DNA from 2 places in the Kocuria gwangalliensis genome. Region 1 is predicted to be linked to the other one. Evidence: riboswitches for the same ligand, from Rfam matches in the RefSeq annotation. Region 1 holds a riboswitch; the other holds the start of a gene.

The links. Region 1 has a riboswitch for S-adenosylmethionine ahead of ABEA06_RS12845 (cobalamin-independent methionine synthase II family protein). Riboswitches for the same ligand answer to the same signal wherever they lie in the genome.
Region 2: another riboswitch for S-adenosylmethionine. It lies ahead of ABEA06_RS03770 (MFS transporter); the one in region 1 lies ahead of ABEA06_RS12845 (cobalamin-independent methionine synthase II family protein).

What each region holds. Positions count from the first base shown of each region.
Region 1 covers NZ_BAABLN010000035.1:52,866-58,882, forward strand. Annotated here, with positions in the region: gene ABEA06_RS12830 (acetyl-CoA C-acetyltransferase) at 1-180, opposite strand, end outside; gene ABEA06_RS12835 (M23 family metallopeptidase) at 648-1,301, shown strand; partial or broken gene ABEA06_RS12840 (SDR family NAD(P)-dependent oxidoreductase) at 1,268-1,763, opposite strand; SAM riboswitch class I at 1,857-1,947, shown strand; gene ABEA06_RS12845 (cobalamin-independent methionine synthase II family protein) at 1,961-3,172, shown strand; gene ABEA06_RS12850 (hypothetical protein) at 3,385-3,957, shown strand; gene ABEA06_RS12855 (MFS transporter) at 4,039-5,469, shown strand; gene ABEA06_RS12860 (thiolase family protein) at 5,703-6,017, shown strand, end outside.
Region 2 covers NZ_BAABLN010000008.1:105,141-111,157, forward strand. Annotated here, with positions in the region: gene ABEA06_RS03760 (DNA polymerase III subunit alpha) at 1-2,884, opposite strand, end outside; gene ABEA06_RS03765 (DUF6504 family protein) at 2,916-3,281, opposite strand; SAM riboswitch class IV at 3,521-3,639, shown strand; gene ABEA06_RS03770 (MFS transporter) at 3,686-5,065, shown strand; gene ABEA06_RS03775 (NtaA/DmoA family FMN-dependent monooxygenase) at 5,115-6,017, shown strand, end outside.

The sequences.
Region 1 (6,017 bases):
CACGTTGCCCATGTACACGTAGTCAACGGTCTCGGGTGAGACACCCGAGCGCTCAAGCGCGTGCTTGATGGCGTGCGCACCGAGCTCCACAGCGCTGAGTGCGGCAAGGGAACCCAGCAACTTTCCCTGCGGGGTACGCGCCCCATTGACGATCACAACATCATTGGCGTTCTCGGTCATGTGTCCTCCTGTACGGAAACGGAATTCGGGGCGACGTTCAACAGCTCAACCCGGTACTTCGCTTCGGTCTTCACTGCTATTTCTGTTTCGGTCACGCCGGGGCCAGGATGGGCAGCACCAATCGTCGTGCGTGATCTCCACCTCAGACTAGAAAACGCCTACACACTGGTCAACGAGAACAGGCCAATCGGAGCTCAGCTCCCCACAATCCGGAAATCACAACCTGCTTCGCCCACCGTGACGATCGCCCTCACGGGCCCCGGGAGGAGCGGCATCGTCGTGGAAGCTTACGGGCTCAGACCATTTGGGGGGGGAACTTACTGCACAGTAGGGCCAGCTACTTTGCCGTAACCCCTGACGAAATGGTGTGCCGGCGCTGCACGCCCCGAGCCGCCGCACATGCCGGGGTGCGCGAGCGGCGTCGTCGCCTATTCCCATGAGAAGTCGAGCGCGGAAGAATAAATGCCATGGAACTCGACTATCCGTTCCACGGGCGCTGCCTGGTCCAGAACAGCCCCGCGAACCGAGTACCGAGTCATGGAACCGACCTGTTCGGCACGGCATTTGCCATCGATTTCGTACCGGTGGATCGAGAGAATCGCTCGGCCCGCTTCTCGGCCGGATCATTGTGGCGCCCGGAGGCACCAGAGAACTTCATCGGCTTCGGGCAACCGGTCATCTCCCCTGTGACTGGCACGGTGGTGCTGTCGGACGACCACGCCGAGGATCACGCGGCCTACCGCGGCTTGTCCTCCATGGGTTACGCGCTCACCCAGGCTCGCCGCGCTGCCGCCGGGTGGGGCACCTTGGCAGGCAACTACGTGGTGATTCAGGAATCACGAAGCGGCCGTTACGTTGCCCTGTGCCATCTACGATGGGGGAGCGTCAGGGTGCGTCTCGGTCAAGACATTCAGATCGGGGCCCAGGTGGCTGAGTTCGGAAATTCTGGCAACAGCACCGAGCCCCACGTGCACGTGCAAGCGGTTGACTCCCTGGAGTTCGAGCGTGCCGTTGGCCTACCTCTGTCATTCCCCGGTGGCCTACCCCGGAACGGGCAGATCATTGACTGCCGACCTCATCACTCCGATCAGGACGCCGTCCAACCGCCGTCCATCGTGTAGGCGGCGCCGGTGAGCATGATCTTCTTGACCACTTCCTCTTCGGGGATCCCGTGCGTTGCGACCTGGTCCTTGATTCGTTTGTCGACCAGCGGAGTCCGCACGTAACTGGGGTTCACGCAGTTGCTGGTCACCCTCCAAGGCCACGGCCTTGGACAGCCCCTCCACGCCGTGCTTCGCGGCGACATACGCGGATTTGAACGCCGAGGCGGGCAGACCGTGGACCGAGGATACGTTGATGATTCGGCCCCATTCCCGCTCGTACATGTGGGGCAGCACGGCGCGGATCAGCAGGAACGGGGACTCGAGCATGAGCGTGAGGATCCGGTGGAAGTCGGCGGGATCGATGTCAGCCACGATCACATGGGCACCGCGCTGGGCGAGAGCGCGGACCGCTGCGGCGCCAATGCCACTCGCGCCGCCGGCGACCAGGGCCTTTTTGCCCGTGAGAGTGCTCTCCGACATGCCCCGGCTCCTCAGTAGTGGGTGACCTACGTCCCGCACATTACGCGCGCCACAATTGGCCCGACCACCCACCCATGATGTTTGATGAGTGGGTAACCATCCAGAGCGGCCGAGAGATCTGGCTCGTCGACGTCGCAGCAACCCGGGATTCAGCCCACGGTGCTACCGCCAGGACCGATGGAAAGGACTGCTAGTTCATGCCTCAGAACACCGACCACATTCAGACCACCCACGTGGGATCGCTGCCCCGCACCCCCGATCTGCTGGAGGCCAATGGGCGCTTCCAGGAAGGGGAGGCCACCGCGCAGGAGTTGGACGCTGCGCTGGACACGGGCGTGATCGACATCGTCCGCAAGCAGCGTGAAATCGGCCTGGACATTGTCAACGACGGCGAATACGGCCACACCATGTCCTCCTCCGTGGATTACGGCGCGTGGTGGAATTACTCGTTCTCACGCTTGGGCGGGCTGACCCCCACCAACGAGGACCGCTGGAAGGATGCCGAGGTCAAGCGCTCCTCCCCCGGCAACATCGTGCTGACGAGCTTCCCGGACCGCCGCGACCGCGCTCGCTTCCGCGACGCGTACGAAGACCCCACCGCGGGCGTTCTGGCTCACCGCGCCTCCGTGGCCCAGCCCAAGATCACGGGCCCGCTGACTTACACCGGGCAGGACGCCGTGGTCGGTGACATCCGCCGCCTTAAGGACGCGATGGCCGAGACCGGAGCCCAGCAGGGTTTCGTGGCCGCCCTGTCCCCGGGTTCGTGCGCGCGCGTGCGCAACGAGTACTACTCGACCGATGAAGAGCTCGTGTACGCCTGCGCGGACGCGATGCGCGAGGAGTACAAGGCCATTGTCGACGCCGGACTGACCGTCCAGATCGACGATCCCTCCATCGCCGAGTCCTGGGACCAGATCAACCCCGAACCCACCGTGGAGGACTACCTGGCCTTCACCAAGGTCCGCGTGGACGCCCTCAACTACGCCCTGCGCGACCTGCCCGAGGACCAGATCCGCTTCCACCTGTGCTGGGGTTCGTGGCACGGCCCGCACACCACGGACCTCGAGTTCAAGTACCTGGTGGACCTCATGCTCACGATCAACGCCGGCGGCTACAGTTTCGAGGCGTCCAGCCCCCGCCACGGTCACGAGTGGAAGGTCTGGAAGGACCACTCGCTCCCCGAGGGCAAGGTGGTTTACCCCGGCTTCGTCTCCCACTCGACCAACGTGGTCGAGCACCCTGAACTCGTGGCCGACCGCATCGAGCAGTACGCGTCCGTGGTGGGTCGCGAAAATGTCGTCGCCTCCACCGACTGCGGCCTGGGCGGTCGCCTCCACCCCTCGATCGCGCTGGCCAAGCTCGAGTCCCTGGTCGAAGGCGCGCGCCTCGCGACCGAGCGCTTGTTCTAGCGGGGTTCGCGAGCGACGTCGTCGGTTCGCCGACGACGCCGCTCGCGCCGCCTGCACCGCGCCCACTGGGCCTCAAAGACGGCCGGCCCGGCAGCCTGTGAATAACCCGAGCCGCCGGATTGCGTGACCGCTTACAGTCGCGGTCATGAAAGCCGCTCGCGCCCTGAGTCTCGATCCGCTGCCGGATGTGTTGCCCACAGTTGAATAGCGCCATGATTACGCCCCACCTGGCCTGGAAGTATCACCGGCCCACCTCGGAGCTGGGCGGCGCCAGGCTCACCCAGCCCTACGGACTGAACCCGTTCCTGGGGCCGTCAGGCAGCGCACTCACGCATCCGGTCGAGGCGCTCACCGTGACGGCGTCGTATTTGTCGTCGTGGCGAATCATTGCCTGCCTGGACTATCTCTTGGCGCACCGGATCCAAGTCGCCGAGAGGATCTGGTTGAAGCCCTTCGACCGTGAAGAAATCGTTCGGGCTCTTTCCCTGCTTCCTCCGCGCTCTCGGTCTGCAGAACGGATCGCCAGGCTTCTGAGCCAGGCTGTAGAACGAACCTGGTCCTCCGCCCAGCATGAATCCGCTGGTGATGCTGGACGGCAGGGAACGCTTTCTGGACCTCGCCTGGCACCTGCGGATAGCCCGGACCCCGGGCGCGGGGGAACGGCCTGGTCAGCAGCTCCTCGAGACCCGGCACCGACATACTTTTGTCAAATCTTTGACAACTTTTTGGTCACGGTTGATACTTTTTTCTACACAACTGGTGACGCCAGTCACGATCACCAGTAGTATCTAATCCAACGACCATTCGGTCAGTAATCACAGACCTTGCCGGGCCCGGACCGCGCAACTCATGATCCTGGAGCTTCCATGGCTACAAACGCAGCTTCCCCGCCCGCACAGCAGCAGGCGCACACCATGTCCCGCGAAGAACGCAAGGTTCTCGCCGGAACCCTGGTGGGCACCACCATCGAGTGGTACGACTTCTTCATTTACGCTCAGGCGGCCGCCTTCATCCTGGCCACGCACTATTTCAACCCGGCGGGCGCAGAGAACCCAGCCGTGGGGCAAATCGTTGCCTGGGCCTCCTTGGGCATCAGCTTCCTCTTCCGCCCGCTGGGTGCCATTGTTGCCGGTCACATCGGTGACAAGTACGGCCGCAAGATCACGCTCGTTTTGACCTTGTTCGGCATGGGCGCGGCCACCACGTTGATCGGCCTGCTTCCCACGTATCAGCAGATCGGCATTGCCGCACCCATCATTCTGCTGCTCCTGCGCGTCCTGCAAGGCTTTTCCGCCGGTGGTGAATGGGGCGGCGCTGCGCTGATGGCTGTTGAGCACGCACCCAACCACAAGCGCGGCCTGTTCGGCGCCTACCCGCAGATCGGTGTGCCCCTGGGCATGCTGCTGGCCACCCTGTTCATGTTCGGCCTGACATCCATGCTGACCCCCGAGCAGTTCGAGTCCTGGGGCTGGCGTGTTCCGTTCCTGTTCTCCGTTGTTCTGATCGGCGTCGGCTACGCGATTCGTCGCGCAGTGGACGAATCCCCCGTGTTCGTTGCCATGCAACAGCGCGCCAAGGAATCCTCTGCGCCCCTGGGTCAGTTGTTCCGCACCAACAAGCGCGAAGTGACCCTGGCCGCCCTGATCTTCGCAGCCAACAACGCGGCTGGTTACCTGGTCATCGCGTTCTTCGCCTCTTACGGTGCCAAGTCACTAGGTATGGAGCGGTCCGAAACGCTGATTGCTTCACTCGTCGGCGGTGTGGGCTGGTTGATCTTCACGATGCTCGGCGGTTGGATGTCCGACAGGATCGGTCGAAAGCTGACCTTCCAGCTCGGTTATGGGTTCATCATCCTGTGGGCGATCCCCATGTGGTTCATGATGGACACCGGTTCATTGCCACTGTTCGCCGCGGCGATCTTCATCCTCACCATCGGCCTGGGCCCGTCCTACGGTCCGCAGTCCGCAATGTACGCAGAGATGTTCCCGGCGCGTGTCCGCTACTCGGGGATTTCGATCGGCTATGCGTTGGGTTCCATCATCGGTGGCGCCTTCGCCCCCCTGGTCGCCCAGTTGCTGTTGAACGAGACCGGCCAGTCCTGGACAATCGGCCTCTACATCGCCCTACTCTCCATTGTGTCCTTCACAGCCGTGTGCTTTGTCCGCAAGTCGGACCAGGGCCGCGACCTGCACATTGAAGAGGTACACGAGGAATTCATTGCCAAGCACCCGGGAGAAGATGTTCCCCCGGTGCTGCCCGAGGACATGGAGCCCACCAACGCGCAGCACCGCGCCTAAGGTTCCACACCCTGCACATAACTGAATAGCTGACGTGGCCGGACCCCTCGGGACTCCGGCCACGTCGCATTCGCCCGTGGCCCCACTCCGGACCAGACGTCAGAGACCAAAACGCCCATGACATCACAGCGCGTAAGGGACACAAACCTGGTCGAGCGTATTGACGTGGCTCACAAAATCGTGGAATCTTAGATGAACGATCGGTCAGTTATTGCCCCTGTGAAGGAGACAGCATGTCCACGATGCCGCAAGCTTTTCTAGTCGGAGGGGCCCGCACCCCTGTAGGTCGGTACGGCGGGGCACTGTCCTCCGTTCGCCCTGACGACATGGCCGCCCTCTGCATCAAGTCCGTGGTCGAAGCCGCCGGCATCGATCCCGCAGCCGTTGACGAGGTCATCCTCGGTAACGCCAACGGCGCCGGTGAAGAAAACCGCAATGTGGCCCGCATGGCGTGGCTGTTGGCCGGCTACCCGGACACCGTGCCCGGCATCACCGTGAACCGTTTGTGCGCGTCCGGCATGTCCGCGATCACCATCGCCTCCCAAATG
Region 2 (6,017 bases), on a different contig from region 1:
TGTTCAGGAGACTGTCCAGGGCCCCGGCCGAGGCCAGTCGCTGCAGGCTCCGCCGGGAGGGTCTGGCCCGGGTGCGCACATCCGTGAGGGTGGTGTAGGGCTGACCGGTCACGATCCGTTCGATTTCCGGGCTGCTGATTCCGGTGAGGCTGGTGAGGGATATGCGGATCCCCCAGGCCCCGCCGCGGGTGTAGGGGATGCCCCCGTCCAGGTCTCCGGGTTCCACGGTGCCCGGCCGGGGGCTCACGGGTTCGATGCGGTGGTGGTCCACGCTGCGGTTGATGTCCGGGCCGAGCACGGGGATTCCCATGCGCCGGGCCTCCCCCACGAGTAACCGGGCCGGGTACATGCCCGGGTCGTGTTCCCAGACCCCGGCCATGAAGGCTTCCGGGTGGTGGGTTTTCAACCACGCGGACTGGTAGGTGGGTACGGCGAAGGCCACGCCGTGGGCCTTGCAGAACCCGAAGCTGCCGAACGCGTGCAGGATGCCCCACACCTTGTCCACGGTCTGCGCGTCGTAGCCGCGGGCGAGTGCCCCGCTGCGGAAGGTGTCCTCCACGCGCTGTTCGGTTTCCGAGCCGAGTTTGCGCCGCCATTCATCCGCGGTGGCCAGTCCGCAACCGGTCATCCGGTCCATCATGCGCATGATCTGCTCGTGGTAGACGGCCACCCCGCGGGTCTCCTTGAGAATGTCCACCAGGTCTGGGTGGGGGTATTCGGGGGTGCTCCAGCCGTGGCGGGAGTTGAGGTAGGGGCGCACCATGGATGCCTGCATGGGCCCGGGGCGGAACAGGGAGATGTCCACGATCAAGTCGTTGAATTCCTCCGGGCCCATGGTGCCGATCAGTTCGCGCTGTCCCGGGGATTCGATCTGGAAGCACCCCAGGGTGTGGGTGGAGCTGATGAGTCGGAAGGTGTCCGGGTCGTCGCGGGGCATGGCGTCCAGATCCGGAGCGGGGCGCTCGGGTTCCATCCGTGCCACTTCCTGGACCGCGTAGGCCAGGGTGGATTGCATGCGCACGCCCAGGATGTCGAGCTTGATCAGGCCCATGGGGTCCATGTCGTGTTTATCGAATTGGGACATGGGCAACCCGATGCCACTGGCCTGCACCGGCGTGCGGTTCAACAGGGTTGCGTCCGAGAGGATCACCCCGCACGGGTGCATGGAGATGTGGCGGGGCAGCCGGTCCAGGCGTTCGGTCAGATCCACCAGCAGGTCCAGTTGCCGGTTGGCCTTGAGTTCATCGGCCAGGCGAGTCAGCTCGGGACGCTGGGCGATTTCTTCGCGCAGGGTGGCCCCCGGGACCCGCCACAGTTGCTCCGCAATATGGTCCACGATCTCCTGTCCCATCCCCAGTGCCAACCCGGCATCCCGCACGGCGCCCCTGGAACGGTAGGCGTTCTGCATGCTCATGAGCGTGACCCGGCTGCTGCCGAAGCGTTGGAAGATCTCGTGGTAGATCCTGTGCCGTTGCGCGCTCTCCATGTCTATGTCGATGTCCGGCAAGGTGCTACGCCGCGGTGAGAGGAAACGTTCGAACACCAGGTCGTATTCGAGCGGGTCCACCGGGGAGATCCCCAGCAGGTGCACCACCAGGGACGACACCGCCGACCCGCGGGCCGCATGCCGGACCTTCAGCTGGGTCATCAGTTCGGAGACCTCCGAGACGGTCAGGAAGTACCCGGCGAACCCCAACTGCGCGATCACGTCCAGCTCACGGTCCATCCGCGAGCGCAGCGATTCCCCGCTCAGGCCGGGGACGGTGCGGTCCCAGTTCTGGCGGGAGTGGAATCGTTCCAGGCCGGTGTAGCAGCGGGTCCTGAGTTGGGCATTGGGGTCTGCGCTGAGGCCGATGACGGAGGCCTCCGGGATCACGGGCTGTCCCGCGTGCAGGTCCGTGACGGGGTCCTGGCTGCAGCGTTCGGCCAGCCGGTAGGTGTCCGCGAGCAGGTGCGCGGCCCCGGGGGCGCCCAGGTCCGCGGCCGAGGAGATCTCGTGGGCGAGCCGGATCATCTGCGCGGTGTCCTTGAGCCAGCCCTGTCCCGTGGGTTGCAGTACCCCGGGGTCCGAACCGGCCAGTTCTTTCAGGGACATCAGTGTGCGAGCGGCGTCCAGCACGTCCGCGGTGACGGCCTGCCCGGGGTGGGCGTAGCGCACGGCGTTGGTGAGGATCACCGGCAGCCCGGCCTCACGTCCCACGGTGAGCATCCGCACGGCGTGACCGGTGCTGAGGGTACTGCCCTGCGGTGCCAGGTGGGTTGCGGTCTCCACAATGAGGCACCCCGCCGGTAGTACGCGCTTCCACGCGCGCAGGGCCGTGCGCGCGGCCCGGTACCGGCGCCGGACCAACAGTGATCCCACGTCCGAGTCCGGGCCCGTGAGCACCACCAGGCCGGGAGCTCCCCCGCCCGCGGCGCGGTGTACGTGGCGGGCGATCTGGTCGCGGGTCAGTCCGATGGGGTGGGCGCCATGGTGGTCGTGGCCCCGGTGGGCTGCGGACACCAACCGGCACAGTGCCGCGTACCCGGCCCCTCCGTTGCCACCGGTGGCCAGCACCACCACGCGCCCGATCACCCGGGGCGGCGGCGCAGTGCCGCGCCGGGGACGACCGTTCTGACCCTGCCGGCCGGTGGCGGCTCCAGCGCGTTTCCCCGACGACGCCGCTACCGGCCCCAGCAGCGCCAGGTCCACTCCCAGCACGGGAGCCACCCCGTGCTGTTGGCAGGCCAGCACGTGTTTGACCACCCCGTACAAGCCGTCCCGGTCCGTGCACGCCAGGATCTGCGCCCCGTGGGACGCCGCTACCTGGGCGAGCTCCTGGGGGCGAGCCACGCCGTAGTGCGCGCTGTAGGCGGTGGCCACGCGCAAATGAGGAAAACGCATACCTCATATTCGAAACTTTGTTCTATTAATGTCAAACCCCCTGGTCAGCCACGAGCCACCAGTGACCGGTGATCTCATGACGCACCAATTCCAGCGTGCGAGGTTCCACGGCCCCGCGTTGAGTCGCCTGGACGCGCCAGTGCTGCCGGTCCACCACGGACTGCCCGCTTTCCCGCGGAACCCTATCTTCCAGCTCCCACCAGCGGCGACGTTCATACCAGCGCTGCGGCGGGGCCGTGATGCGGTGCAGTCTGCCGCGAAACACCAGCTCGCACGGAGCTCCCGCTTCATCGCAGTGCACCTCGCAAGGCTGGCCCCAACCCTCGTCGAGCCGCACCGCGCCGTGCGTCTTGCTCCGCGTGAGGTCCGTATGTTCTACCGCAGTCAGTACCGTCATGACTCGTCCACCCTCCCGGTGTATTCGAAACTTTATTCGACTACCGTGAGAGTGCCAAGGGTCGCTGACACGCATAAGCGGAACATCCCGAAAGGCCCCGGAAAGCCCCGACGGCCACCACGATGCCCGGCGGCCGTGCCGTACGGAACGTCGTCGTACAAGGCGTCGTTGTACCGGCAGTCACAAAACTTCATCATTTACGGTGCTCAACGTTCGTATGGTTAGGTTCACGCCATAAGAATCACGAGTTCCGGTGCGAAGCCCTGGCTGGCCGGACGGCAACCCTCAGACGCTGTCGTGGGGTGCCCCAGGTGATGATTCGGCCCGCCGTCAGTTCCGGCGCGGGCAAGGACGGCGTCCGGCTCACCAGCACTGCTCCGTGACGCCCCGTCATGAGGAGTGTCATGGCCCCCACCACATCCCCGGTGCCCACGGTCACCGATTCATCACCCACCCGACAGGCCCGACCCGCCACGGATCACGCGCTCTCAAACGTAGGAGCGGCGGTGCGCGACAAGAAGCGCGTGCTCGCGGCGTCCTTCGTGGGCACGACCATCGAGTGGTACGACTTTTATTTGTACGGCGCCGCCGCCGCTCTGGTGTTCAGTCATTATTTCTTCCCGCAGGGTTCGGGCGTGGGGTCGATCATCGCCTCGTTCGCGACCTTTGCCATTGCGTTCTTCTTCCGTCCCCTGGGTGGCATCATTGCCGGGCACCTGGGTGACCGGATCGGCCGTAAGGCGTTGCTGGTCGCGTCCCTGTTGATCATGGGCGTGGCCACCACGGTGATTGGTCTGTTGCCGGGCTTCTCACAGATCGGCTGGTTCGCCGTGGCCCTGTTGGTCGCCTGCCGCATTGCGCAGGGGTTGTCCGCCGGCATGGAGTGGGGCGGTTCGGCGGTGCTCTCCGTGGAACACGCACCCAAGGGCCTGCGCGGGTTGTTCGGCTCCTTCACCCAGGTCGGTTCGGCCGCCGGTATGCTGCTGGCCACCTCGTTCTTCGCCGTGCTGCAGGGCCTCACCACCGCCGAGCAGTTCCAGGCCTGGGGCTGGCGCGTACCCTTCCTGTTCTCGGCCGTGCTCGTGATCATCGGCCTGATCATCCGCGCCGGCATTACGGACGCCGAGGAATTCCAGGAGGTCAGGCGCGAAAAGACCGCGGCGGCGTCGCCGGTGCGCGAAGTGCTCACCCAGCACACCCGCGGCGTGATCGTGTGCATTGGTCAGCGCATGATCCAGCCGGCCATTTTCTCCATCCTCACCGTCTACACGCTCACCTACGTGACCCAGCAACGCGGCGCGAGCCAGTGGGTCATGATTTCCATCCTGATCGCCGCCGCCGTGGGTCTGGTGGGCGGCCCGTTCTGGGGTTGGCTCTCGGACCGCGTGGGACGACGCCGCATGTCCGTGATCGCCGCCGCGGCCATTGGCGTGTTCGTGTGGCCGTACTTCTACTTCCTGGACCACGGGCCTCTCGTTCTCCTTCCGTTGGTGTACCTGATCGGCATGGCCGTGCTGCACGACAGCATTTACGGCCCCCAGGCCGCACTGTTCGCCGAGCAGTTCCCCACGCACCTGCGCTACTCCGGGGTGTCCCTGGGCTACCAAGTGGGCACCATCCTCTCCGGGGGCCTCACGCCCATGATTGCCGCGTGGCTCGTGGCCACCGGCGGCTCCCCCTGGTTGCTGTGCGGCTACCTGAGCCTGCTGGCCGTGATCTCCGTGGTCACCGGCCGCCTGGCCAAGGACACCGTGGTGGACGCACCGGAGACCGCCCAGTACTGACCCGGCACCACCCCGCACACGCCCCCGCACCACCCCGAAAGGACTCCTCGTGCCCCGCCCCTTGCTGCTCAACGCCTTCGAAATGCCCGTGCCCGTCCACCAGTCCCCCGGACTGTGGCGCCACCCCGAGGACCGGTCGCGCAATTACGCGCAGCTGTCCCACTGGGAACGGCAAGCACAGATCATCGAGAACGCGGGCTTCCACGGCCTGTTCCTGGCCGACGTCCTGGGACTGTACGACGTCTACGGGGGTTCGGCAGACGCCGCCCTGCGCGGTGGCGTGCAGGTGCCCCAGTTGGATCCGCTGATCCTGGCCCCGCTGCTCGCCAAGGCCACCACCACCCTCACTATCGGTGTGACCGCCTCCGTGACCTACGCGGCTCCCTACGATCTGGCCCGCCGTTTCTCCACCCTGGATGCGCTGACCGACGGGCGCATCGCCTGGAACGTGGTGACCTCCTATCAGGAGTCGGCGGCGCGTAACCTGGGTCTGGGTCAGCAGCTGCCCCACGACCAGCGCTACGACCGCGCCGACGAATACATGGACGTGGTCTACTCACTGTGGGAGGCCTCCTACGCGGACGATGCCTATGTCGCGGACGCGGCCAGCGGCGTCGTCGTGGACCCCGACAAGGTCCGGGGCGCGGGCCATTCCGGGGAGTACTTCGACGTTCAGGCGCCCGCCCTGGTTGCGCCCACCCCGCAGCGCACCCCGTTCCTGTTCCAGGCCGGCGCCTCCCCGCGCGGGCTGAAGTTCGCGGCCGAGCACGCGGAGGCCGTGTTCTTCTCCGGGCCCACTCCGGAGCAGGTCGCCACGTGGACCGCCGGTCTGCGCGAGGCCGCCGCCGGGTACGGGCGCGATCCCCGTTCGGTCAAGGTCTTCACCAACGCCGCGGTGGTCGTGGCCGAAACGTCCGAGGCCGCCCGCGAGCGCCTCGCGTCCTATCAGCAG